One region of the Colwellia sp. KS18-150 genome, then DNA from elsewhere that is predicted to be linked to it. Evidence: predicted binding sites of a transcription regulator. Region 1 holds the regulator's gene; the other holds the start of a gene.
What was found. Region 1 encodes FNR, which switches genes on or off when oxygen is low (the NO sensors DNR and NnrR bind a similar motif). Its sites were predicted from a motif close to TTGATCTAGATCAA; they were not measured.

Region 1 (6,364 bases):
ATGTCTGCAAGCTCGATTTTAGTGATCACCAACTCACTACGTTTACTAAAAAAGTAGTCACTCAACAAAAGAGTAAAAGATGAGCATAATATACATATTAATCCCTATCGCTGTATTACTTACTGTCCTTGGTATCTATTTGTTCTTTTGGGCAGTAAAAACAGAGCAATTTGATGATCTCGAAAAGCAAGGCATGAGCATTCTTTTCGATGAAAATGAAAACCAAGAATCTATCGAAGTTAATCAGAACACTCAATCAGAAGTTGATGCAAAAGAAATAAAAACTACTCAAGCTCCTGAACAAGACAATAAATGAATATTGATATTCTCTCGGCATTTATCATAGGTTTACTTGGCTCTGGTCATTGTATTGCCATGTGTGGTGGTATAACTACCATGTTAACATCTGCACTTCCTCAGCCTAAGCATGCTAATAATCAACAGATCCCTGTTAATGGCCAAGAGCAGACTCATAATCAAGTAAACAAATTAAGCTTAATTTTTGCTTATAATATTGGCCGTATTGCTTCATACAGTATTATTGGCGCTATCGTTGGCTTTACTGGCTCAATTGCTGCAAAAAATATCGGTATGCCACTGGCAAGCTTACGTATCATTTCAGCCATTTTTCTTATTTTATTAGGGTTATATTTAGGGCAATGGTTAATGTGGATAAATCGCATTGAAGCTTTAGGAAAGGGATTATGGAAGTACATTTCTCCTTTGGCTAAAAATGTTATTCCTGTCAGTACTCCGAGTAAAGCATTCTCTTTAGGCGCTATCTGGGGCTGGCTACCTTGTGGCCTAGTTTATTCAACCCTAACTTGGGCATTAGCGAGCGGTAGTTTGGTAACAGGGGCAAGCATTATGTTTTTTTTCGGCTTAGGAACCTTGCCAGCGCTATTAACACTCTCTTTTAGTTTCGGTAGTGTTAAGCATTTATTAGCCAATGCTAAGTTACGAAAAACAATGGCATTAATATTAATTACCTTTGGTATTTATAGTTTACTTCTTGCATCTAGACAGGTGTTCTAATACCATAGATTTGTCCTAAGAAGCTATGTAAATAATCGAGTAATGTATGTCGAACAATAGTTGCCCAAGCGCACAACATATCAAATGTCAAAACTGTAGTATTAGTGAGCTTTGTTTGCCTTTTACGCTAAACGATCAAGAGCTTAATACTCTCGACAATATTATTGATCGTAAACGCCCTATCCACAAAGGCGATAAAATATTTACCGATGGCCAAGATATGCACGCACTATATGCTATTCGCTCAGGAACATTTAAAACCTATACTGTTAACGAGCAAGGTGAAGAGCAAATCACTGGCTTTCATCTAGCGGGGGACTTATTAGGATTTGACGCAATAGCTGATGCTGAGCATAAAAGTTTTGCTCAAGCACTTGAGACATCAATGGTGTGTGAAATTCCTTATAATAATTTAGACAAACTGTCTAACACTATGCCAAAACTTAAGAAGCAAGTTTTACGCTTAATGAGTAATGAAATTCGCACTGATCAAGAAATGCTCACCCTGTTAAACCGAAAAAATGCCGAGCAACGTGTAGCAACATTTTTGGTTACATTAAGCGATCGTTATCATGACCGTGGTTTATCCGCCAGTGAATTTAGACTAACAATGACTCGAAGCGATATAGGTAACTATATTGGTTTAACGGTTGAAACAATCAGTCGGTTGTTAAATCGTTTTCATAAAAATGGCTTAATCAATGTTGATGGTAAATTAATTTCTATTTTAGATATTGATGCATTAATTGATTGCGCTGAGTCTTAATCCGCTACAAAGTTTAAGGGTTATTGTCGCGATAAAATCATTTATCGTGACCCGTAAACTTCCAAATAAATTGATTTAAAACAAGCATTAATTTCATACATTTGCTATAAATTAACTATGTTCTTTTAATGGTTATATTGTTAATTTATAAAAGTGAGATTAATCATGCAAACATATCAAAAAATCCTCGCCGTTATCGATCCGACAACGGAAGATCAAAAAGCACTAAAAAGAGCAATAGAATTAGCCGCTAGTATTAAAGCCAAAACTGATACCAATGTAGAAGTTTGTGCTTTTTTAACTATTTTTGATTTTTCTTATGAAATGACCACTATTTTATCAAGCGAAGAACGTGACGTTATGTGTCAGTCAGTAATCAAAGATAAAAAATCATGGCTAGAAAATATTGTTAATAGTTTAAAAGGTGATATGGACATAAATTGTCAAGTGGTTTGGCATAACCGCCCTTTCGAAGCTATCGTAGAGCAAGTCATAGAACATGATTATGATATTGTCATCAAAGGAACACACTTACATGACAAATTAAAGTCTGTGATTTTTACCCCAACAGATTGGCATATTTTACGAAAATGCCCTTGCCCAGTGTTATTAGTTAAAGATCACGCTTGGCCTGAAAATGGTAATATAATTGCAGCACTAAATGTTGGTAGTGATGAATCTGAACACCGCTCACTTAATATTAAAATTACTGAGGAAGCCAAACAGTTAGCTTCAATTGTTCAAGGCAATGTTCATTTAGTAAATTCATTTCCAGGTACCCCGGTAAATATCGCCATTGAAATACCTGAGTTTAATTCCACAGAATACAATGACACCATGTTAAAGCATCATCAACAAGCGATGATCACTCATGCTAATAAATTTGATATTAGTGTTCTTAATACTCATGTTGAAGAAGGCTTACCTGAGACAGTTATAGAGCAAGTCGCAGAAAAAGTGGATGCAGAGTTGGTCATTCTTGGTACTGTCGGTAGAACAGGTATTTCAGCCGCTCTAATAGGAAATACAGCAGAGCATGTAATTGACCAACTTAATTGTGACGTTCTCGCTCTAAAACCCGATGGCTATGTATCACCATTACAGTAAATCAACATATTGAAATAGTTATTAGCTAATTTTTAAGATAACAAGGCGAGAAGAGTGCAATGTAATCATTGTGCTTTGACGGTTTTTAACGGAGTTAGGTTAAAGTAAGCCATAAACCATTAGGCTCTACTGAAAAATCGTCACTCTTTTTCAAGCGAAACAGAGTGATAAACTTAAAGTTCAACAGACCCTAGTTTGTTACCTCTGCCTTATAGCTTTAAAGCGCTAAAAAACCTATAATGCGCGGCGAAATTAAACCGTTTTAACTAAAGCTGCCTTTTATGAACACCTCAAAGCCCTTAACTGCGATACAACAGACTCAATTACCAAAACTTGAAAAACGCATCAGACGTCATGTCGGCCAAGCTATTGCTGAATACAATATGATTGAGGAAGGCGATAAAGTCATGGTTTGTTTATCAGGAGGCAAAGACAGTTATGCGCTCTTAAGTATTTTAATGTTACTTAAAGAGTCTGCGCCAATTAACTTTGAGATAATCGCAGTAAATTTAGATCAAAAACAGCCCGGTTTTCCAGAGCATGTACTACCGCAGTACCTTGATGGTTTAGGTATCGAGTATCATATTATTGAAGAAGATACTTATGCGATTGTAAAAGATAAAATTCCTGAAGGAAAAACCACCTGTAGCTTGTGCTCAAGGCTAAGACGCGCTGTTCTTTATAAAACAGCAAAAAACTTAGGCGCTACAAAAATAGCACTTGGGCACCATCGAGACGACATGATTGAAACACTGATGTTAAACATGTTTTATGGTGGAAAGATGAAGGCTATGCCTGCTAAATTAGTTTCCGATAATGGTGAGCATGTCGTGATCAGACCGCTTGCTTTTTGTAAAGAAGCCGAATTAATTCAATATGCCGAATTAAAACAGTTTCCTATCATTCCTTGTAACCTTTGTGGCTCACAACCTAATTTACAACGTCAAAACATTAAGCGCATGTTACAAGACTGGCATGAACAGCACCCTGGTAGAATAGAGTCAATGTTTACAGCTATGCGAAATGTTGTCCCATCACATTTATGTGATAGCCAGTTATTTGATTTTAAAACTATTGATAGTGATTCAGGTATAATTGATGGCGGTGATACCGCATTTGATACTCCTGAATATCCCCAAGCTGACAATATAAGCTCACATAGCAATGAGCTTAATGTTATTCAGGTTAAGTAGTTATTTACTCTCCAGCAATAACATCTTTACTTAGATTAGAGTCTTGAAAGTATTGCTGATTTTGTCTTAGCATGTGCGTAAGATCAGTAACATAATCTGCGCCTCGCTCTGAATAGGCAAGTAGCCCTGTAGCTAATAGCTCAGGGTTTAATGGCTGATGATTAGAGCGTAGTTCAAAGCGTATACTTCTAAAGACACGGTAAGCATTATGTGAATTGATATTATAGAAATATCTCGCTACCGCTTCATCTACACTTTGAAACGCAGCTACTTCATGTTTGGCCCCAGTATTTCTGCCACCAGGTACCATCCCGCAACCTTGGCGATAACACCAAATACCAAAGAAATTGAGTCCTATTCGAGAAAATCTTGATGTGCCCCATGCCGACTCATTAGCCGCTTGTACTAATACTAGCGGCGTAGGTACAACGTCGATGCGAACAAGTAAGTCATTAACCTGCTGCAGAACCGACGATTTCTCATTAACACGATACTTCTTCACTAAACTAGCTAACGTTTTTAACTCACTCTCTGATAGCGATAAGCCTAAAGATATTTTCTCTAGCCAAAATTCTAACCGTGCTCGCTGCGTTACTAACTTAGTATTTTCTTTTTCTATTGAAGGACGAATGAAGTCAAAGAATTGCTTCTTTTTACTCTTTACATCTTTTATTGCAGCAAAGTCAGGCAAGTCAACTGAGTGTAAAGGTTTCTCTATAACTTGCTTAACAATTTCTTTATCCGCTTCAACTTTACTGCTTATTTGCTCTTTTTCAGGCTTTGGAATAGCTACAGGCTTTAAAAAAGTAAAAGGGGCTAGTATGAATACCGCTAAAGCCACTAATAAGATGCTGCTAATAAATGTTGTTTTACTCATTGTATTCCTTCATTTTCTTTAAATGCATATTAAGCTGAAAAAGTATCATCTGAATCTGAGTCCACCTTAGACACTGATGAATTAGTCGTTTGACTAAGCTCTTCTTCACTCTTATCAGTAGCTAAACTAATTCCAAAAATTTCACGGTATAAAATACCTTTTACATTATAATATAAAGGTGCTAAGTAATTGATACCAAAAAGAAAAATGATAAACCCAACTGGCGCTAGTGTTGACTCTAACAATAATGCTAAAGGAAAAAATAACATGATCAGTGACAGGAATAAAATGAAATAGACAATAAACAAAGGAAACAATTTAAAACGAAGGGATTTAACAGAAATGATAATAGCCTTCATGGGCGTCATTTTTTTCTCAATCACTAAAGGGATAGTTAACGATAAAGTAATTGCTAAGAAAATACCCGGTAATATCAATAACTGAAAACCTAAACTAATTAATACCGAAGTAAATAAGGCACATAACACAACCCAACTGGCTCGTTGTAAAAACGCGAAAATCATTTTCGGTTGAGTAGGCATACCGACGGAGTGCAACACTCCCATCATTTCAACCTCTGCAATAAAAGGCCATACCGCGATGGTAACTACAACATTTAACAGCATACTCGCTTGAGGATCTTCAAGCACAGCCTCAATACCACCGAGATAGTCACTAACAATAAATGATACCGACATACCAAGTATGATTGAAAACAATAACCCTATATTTATCGCTAAGCGCGACTTCATAGTTAATTGCCAAGCTTCATTCAAAATAGCTTTAACATCAATTTGATAATCACCTTGTAGTGCACGTTCAACACTACCACCAACTTGTACAATAGAAATTTTTTCAGGCAAAGTAAAAACCCTTATAAAACAGAAAAAGAAACGTAAAACAAAAGGGGCTGCCTTGTATAAATGCCCAACAAATCGCTACAAAAACAACCTTAAAAGTTCAACAGACCCTAAGGCAATATTATACCTGAATATAAAAAATAATGTGTATCATGCTAAAAAGGGGTTAACTTAAATCACTTAGCACTAACTGTAGTGCCAATAGCAATAATACAGCGCCCATCACTCTATCTAATAGATAACCTTTTATTTGTAAATAATATCTCACTCTTCGGTGTGTTAATAAGTAGGATAAACTCACAAACCAAATACCTGTGGCAATTGTCATGTACAAACCATAAGTTAATTTAATCTCAAATGGCGTTGAAGGTTCGATAACAACAGAAAATAAACTCACGAAAAACAAAGTAGCTTTTACATTAAGACCATTGATTAAAAACCCGGTAAAAAATGCTTTTTTAGCGGAAGGCACAGCACTTTCTTTATTGACGTCTTGAATTTGCTCTTCAGTGCGCGGTACATCAGG
Region 2 (6,364 bases), on a different contig from region 1:
ATGAAACGGAACGGCCTCAAGAAGTAAAAAATCATAGTCAATCAACAAATATTAATGCCACGTGGTCAGTGTACCTATATCTGAACACTTTCACCTTGTCAGCTCAGCTATAATTACAATAGCCCAACTAGTTAACATAAATATGAAGTGATAAGGTTCGCACAAATAATGAAGAACAATACCAATCGGATTAATTCATTGTGAACTTAACAATAATGATCTGTTTTTTGGTTTAAGTCGTATTTAATGAGGAAATAACGCATGGCACTTTTTGATTTAGTTGATTTTGATGATCATGAACAGGTGGTATTTTGTAGTGATAAAGCATCAGGATTAAAAGCTATTATCGCCGTCCATAATACTAAACTAGGCGCTGCTGTTGGTGGGTGTAGATTGTGGGACTATGCCAGTGATGAAGAAGCACTTGTTGATGCATTGCGTTTATCTAAAGGCATGACCTATAAAAATGCGATGGCCGGGTTAAAAATGGGTGGTGGTAAATCAGTTATTATTGGCGATGCTACAAAAATTAAATCTGAGGCGCTTTTTAAAGCATTCGGAGAAGCGCTTAACGGGTTGAATGGACGATACTTAAGTGCAGAAGATGTCAATATTACTACGGGTGATATCGCTATTGCCAATACAGTAACCCCGTTCGTCACTGGTACCGAAGGTAAAAGTGGTAATCCTGGGCCGTTTACCGCTCTAGGTACATTTTTAGGCATTAAAGCCTGCGTTAAGCACAAGCTTAACCGTGATGACTTAACTGGCCTCAAAGTGGCTGTACAAGGCTTAGGAAGTGTGGGTTATGGTTTATGCGAACATTTGCATCAAGCTGGAGTAACTTTAATCGTTACTGACATCAATAAAAGTGCACTTGATAAAGCTGCGACTGAGCTTAATGCCACCGTTGTGGGCTTAGATGAGATCTATGACCAAGATGTTGATATTTATGCCCCTTGTGCTCTTGGCGCAAGTATTAATGATGATACGATTAACCGTTTAAAAGCAAAAATTATCGCCGGTTGTGCTAACAACCAACTTGCCGAGACTCGTCACGATCAAGCTTTAGTCGAAAAGGGAATCTTATATGCTCCAGACTATGTGATAAATGCAGGCGGTATTATTAATATTTCTTTTGAAGATGATTACTGTGCTGATAAAGCGACTAAAAAGGTAGAAGAGATATATAACACGCTACTTAACGTTTTTGCTAAAGCTGAAAACACTAATAAACCTACCGGTTTTATTGCCGATGAAATGGCACGTGAAATAATTAAAAATGGTAGGAAATAATAGCTATTTAACCTTGTAACACACAAGTAATGTTCAGCATATATCCTAGAGTATATTAATCACTTATTATGAAGCTAATGCAGTTTGGGTAATAAGATGTGAGCGAGATCAAAATCATTTCTTAACTATCTAGCTGATTGGCTTTCTGTTTGTAAAAATTGTCGAAAATGACAATAAATATGATTAGCAAACAAGTAACAAATATAAACAAATCTTGTTACTTAGGCTATTGTATTTATGGTGATAATTGCTAATCTTGATATTAGTTTTTTTCGGTATTGCTTTACATTACAAGCTTAAGATAAGGAAGAACAGCATGTTAAAGTTTAATAATATACTCTATGTTTATAGTGACTCAGTTGACAATAAATTATCACTAGATAAAGCCGTACAAGTAGCAAAATACAACCAAGCAACTCTAACGGTTTTGTATACCTTAACAAATGCGACAATCCCCGACACTCTTGGTTTTAGCCAAGATGATATTGAAACCTTTATTGAAAATAAAGAGTTAGAGCGAGATAAGATCATTCAAGATTACGCTGACGGATTAGTTATTGAAAAAGACACTTTACTCAACAACTCTTATATCGATGTGATTGAAAAAGTTCAAGATAATGGTTTTGATTTACTTATTAAACCCTCTGAAAATGAAGGCTTCTTAAGTAAATTGTTTGGTAGTAACGACATGGGCTTTTTACGCCAATGCCCTTGCCCTGTTTTACTGATCAACCCTGAAGAGAAACAAGACTCTCAAACCATTGTTGCTGCGGTTGATGTTGACTCTAACTACCCCGATAAAGAAAGGTGTATTCGCGAGCAATTGAATTTAGATATCGTTGTTGCTGCAGCTTCTGTTGCTGCTAATAGGGGCTGTAAACTTAAAATAGTCTCAGCTTGGTATACTCAATATGATAATTCAGTAAACTATGCTCAATACCTTAAAAAGGATGAAGGTGAAGTAGATCTGTATCTCAAGAATGCTGAAGAGCAACACCACCTAAACTTTGAAGTATTTATGAAAACCGTTCAAGGTACTATTAGCCAAGAAACACTGGACTATGTATCTGTTGAGTCAGTATCAATAAAGGGGAATCCTAGAGAAAGTCTTCCTAACTTTGCTAAATCGGTTGATGCCGAGTTAGTTGTGATGGGCACAGTTGCTAGGGTTGGTATTAAAGGCTTATTTATTGGCAACACGGCTGAAAATATTTTATATCGTCTCAACCAGTCTGTGTTAGCGTTAAAACCTGAAGGGTTTGATTCTTCTATAGGTAGTTAGGTTTAACACTACGTTTGCCCCTATTATTTTACGTTATAGGGGCAACATCATTTATCAATCAATTATACTTATTATTTGAAGAGGTATAATTACAGAGTTTAATGACTAACATTAAACTCTGTTAATTCGGTTGTTGTAGTACTATTAGGTAAGTTTAATGACTTATCGGTATATGATGTTTTTATTTCATATTTCACCATAAACTTCACCTCAGAGCTATACCATGTGGTCATATCCATTATAAAGCTACCACCATCTGTACGATTGAGAACTTTAAAACAGTAAAATTCCCCTGCAGGCACTTTTATCAGTTCAGTTGCAACAACTTCACTGTAGGTTGTCATGTTGCTACTCATAGTTTCCCATTTATTTCCAACTTCCATTGGCCACTTTTTACCTTTAATAATTCGACCATCCAAATCCATTTCAGTTGAATTACTAGAGAGGTAAGCTGTATTTATTTTTAATGCTTCAAGCGTACGTTTATCAAGTAACATTTTAGTACGAGACGAATAGGTATTATTTTCAGAGTTTATAGTTGAACTTTTTGCTAATGCTTCTTTCCCATTCGCATTACGTAGAGATTCGGGTATAGGTAGAACTGATTCTCCTTCAAGAACATAAGCAGTTTTGCTTTTATAACTATCTTCTCCTACTACACGACTCACAACTGTACCTGCAGTTGCTCCCCCCATATTGTATTTCCAGTAATCTCCCTTCAACAAGACGGGTAGTTCCATGGCACTTTCACTATATTCTTTTAATTGATAATTTAACTCATGATTACTTTTAGTTATCTCAACAAGATGTTTTTGGCTTTGATGCCCCTCTTTTTTGACCGTTATTTGATAACTACCCGGTAGTATCCGAGATTTATTTTTATAAAAAGTACCATTTCTTTCAATAATAACATTGGCATCGCTAGGACTCACAGATACATTAATATTCACCTTACTTGCTTCAATCGCCGCTAGCCTGTCTCGTTCTTGTTTTTGCTTTAAAGCAACTTCCGCAGCTAATTTATCTGCCGCTTTTTGTTCTGCTATTGCCTTTTCTTTCGCTGCCTTTTCTTTCGCCGCTTGCTTCTCTCGAGCACGTTTATCCTTTAATAATTTAGCATCAACTGCATCCTTCAATGCTTTTAGCAAAATATCATCCGCAGCGCCCGTCACTAACATACCTTGCTGTTTTTCAAAAGCTTCTATCGCCTTTTCTGTGCGTATATCAACTTCTCCGTGAGTTGGCGATTGAAAACCTAACTCCTGAAGCCCCTGCTGAATGGTTAATACTTTATTTCTTTGCTTAGATAAACGTTGCTGTTCGACTTCTTGCTTGGCAATTTTCTCTTTTTCAAGTCTATCTTTTTGCTCTTGCTCTTGTTTTTGCAATGTTAATGCGGCTTGCTTCTGCTGAGCCGCTTTATCCATTGCTTGTTTTTGCTCCGCCTGTATTCGTGCTTGTTGCTCCTGATATTGTTCGAAGCCAAAATAACCCGCAACTGATAATATAACCACAACCAAAATAGGCACTACCTTGTTAGTTGAGCTTTTACTTTTTTCTACTTCGCGATTAAGTGCTTGCGATGTCTGTGGCGGTAGTTGAGTTGGTTTTTCTTGGCTTGAAACTTTACGTGTTGCATCTTCATCTGTAGCTAAGTTTTCAGCCAAAACAACTTGCTCGCCTGCCAATATTTTTTGTAAATGCTCAACGTTTTGACAGCGTTTTTTTACCACCAGCACCATAGCTTGATTTATAGCTTGCTTAAATTCTTGACTGAATTGCTCACTTTCTATGGGTAACAGCGGATCTGTCTCCCCTTCCATAATGTCATGCTGCCTGTCAGTACTCTCAACCGGCTTGTTGCCTGTTGCTAAGTAATACATCACAGCGCCAATAGCATAAATGTCTGTATAGGGGCCTTGTTTACCACGAGAAGTGTATTGCTCTGGTGGCGCGTAACCTTGGCTGATAATGGCGCTGATAGATTTAGATTTCTCGCCTACGCTCTGACGAGCAGCACCAAAGTCAATAAGCATAGGGTTATTATTGTGCTCATTATTATCACTCGAACTTTGTAGATAGATATTACCTGGCTTGATGTCACGGTGTAGTAATCCTGCCTTGTGAACCACAGCAAGCCCTTTTAACAGTGGCTCAATTATTTCACGAATGCGGCTTTCTGCCATATTGCCATTGAAATGAATTTTCTTAAGGTGCTCATCTAACGCTTCACCTTCCACATATTCCATCACTAAATAGGCAGTACCATTGGCTTGCACTAAGGTATAAGCCTTAACAATATTAGGATGGTTAAATTTGGCTAATGTACGCGCTTCATTTAGAAATTTATCTAGACCATAACTATAATCATCAGAACAATTGGTTTTAGGGATAACAGTTGATGCATCTTGACTACGCCCTGCCAACTCTTGCGGTAAGAATTCTTTTAACGCCACCATTCGGCGCATAACAGTGTCTTCAGCTTTATAAGTAATACCAAAGCCGCCTGCCCCTAATATATCGATGATGCGATAATCGCCAACCTGACTGCCTATGGCTAATGATGAATCCAGTTCTTGCACGTTATTTCCTTGTCTTTATTCTTGTTATTATTAATTTGCTCATTAAAGATACTAATCTTTAGTTAAATACACTTCAACACGACGATTGAGCTGATGAGCTTGCTCACTTTGTTTAATTATTTTAGGTTGAGTTTCGCCTTTACCAAAATAATTGATCTCACCGGTAAATCTTGGTTGATGGAAAATAACTTCACGGTAAACAGATTCTGCACGTTTTTGAGATAACACCATATTGTAACTAGCCATACCGCGTAGGTCTGTATGACCAACAAAGTTAACTTTATAAGATTTTAACTTAAGACTTTGTAATGATTTTGCTAATTGCTGAACTTGTGATTTACCTTTTACAGTAAGGTCGGCACTGTTACTTTCAAACGCTATCGCCATATTAATGCTATGGGTGCGTTTTAATCCTCGAGAGCTAGCAAGTGAGCGGCTTGCCGATAACATACAGCTTAGTGATTTACTGTTAATAGGGTGTGCTTGCTGATAATCATTTAACGCCAGCTCTATTTCAGGCATTGTTTCATTATTGGCTTTTCCTGAGTTGAGTAGTTGATGAACTTGGCATACTTTGTCTTGTGCTAAATAATACTGTGTAGTGAGTAAGCGTACCTGAGATTTTTCCTCAGGTTTAACGATATAATCTTGTGCTATCGCTAGGTATAATTTAGCTTGTTTATACTGTCCTTGTTGAACTAATTCAGTAATTAACGGTGCTAACGTCGTTAAGCTTTCGCAGTCATCGACTGCATCTTGAAGTTGATATAGTCGCTGGGTTGGCTCACTGACTAACATACTTTCATTAAACTCGCCGCATGCCGCCATTGACGAACCGCTGATTAGTAAGTTAAAAAGGCCAAAACTTAATAACAATAATTTCATTTTCTTCTCTTTTAAAAGTAAAGTATTTCATTATAGAAAACCAATAATACTCGTTCAGTAACTATCTAATCATGAGATACAAACTTGCATTACCACGCTTTATGTTTAATGCCATAACGCCTTTTTTTGTAATCATATACTCTTTAAGTTCAACTAACGTTCTCACTTTAGTACGGTTGACACCAATCACAATATCACCAGCTTTCAAACCAATAAGTTCCGCAGGAGAACTTTTAATAACGTCATTAACACTAACCCCACTGTCTGATGAATCATGACCTAATGTCGCGCCTTCTAACATTTTATGAAGGCTTTTTCC

Region 2: AC27IF_RS07490 (universal stress protein) is a predicted target of FNR. The motif match lies at 1,395-1,408, and genes of this name have one in related genera.

What each region holds. Positions count from the first base shown of each region.
Region 1 covers NZ_BAAJMC010000019.1:6,433-12,796, reverse strand. The annotation lists gene AC27IF_RS16625 (heavy metal translocating P-type ATPase) at 1-57, shown strand, start outside; gene ccoS (cbb3-type cytochrome oxidase assembly protein CcoS) at 80-316, shown strand; gene AC27IF_RS16615 (sulfite exporter TauE/SafE family protein) at 313-1,035, shown strand; gene fnr (fumarate/nitrate reduction transcriptional regulator Fnr) at 1,082-1,801, shown strand; gene uspE (universal stress protein UspE) at 1,967-2,908, shown strand; gene ttcA (tRNA 2-thiocytidine(32) synthetase TtcA) at 3,190-4,101, shown strand; gene AC27IF_RS16595 (glucosaminidase domain-containing protein) at 4,106-4,978, opposite strand; gene AC27IF_RS16590 (YciC family protein) at 5,008-5,841, opposite strand; gene AC27IF_RS16585 (LysE family translocator) at 6,005-6,364, opposite strand, start outside.
Region 2 covers NZ_BAAJMC010000004.1:11,816-18,179, reverse strand. The annotation lists gene AC27IF_RS07495 (Leu/Phe/Val dehydrogenase) at 262-1,296, shown strand; gene AC27IF_RS07490 (universal stress protein) at 1,613-2,578, shown strand; gene AC27IF_RS07485 (protein kinase domain-containing protein) at 2,677-5,160, opposite strand; gene AC27IF_RS07480 (OmpA family protein) at 5,212-6,045, opposite strand; gene AC27IF_RS07475 (protein kinase domain-containing protein) at 6,107-6,364, opposite strand, start outside.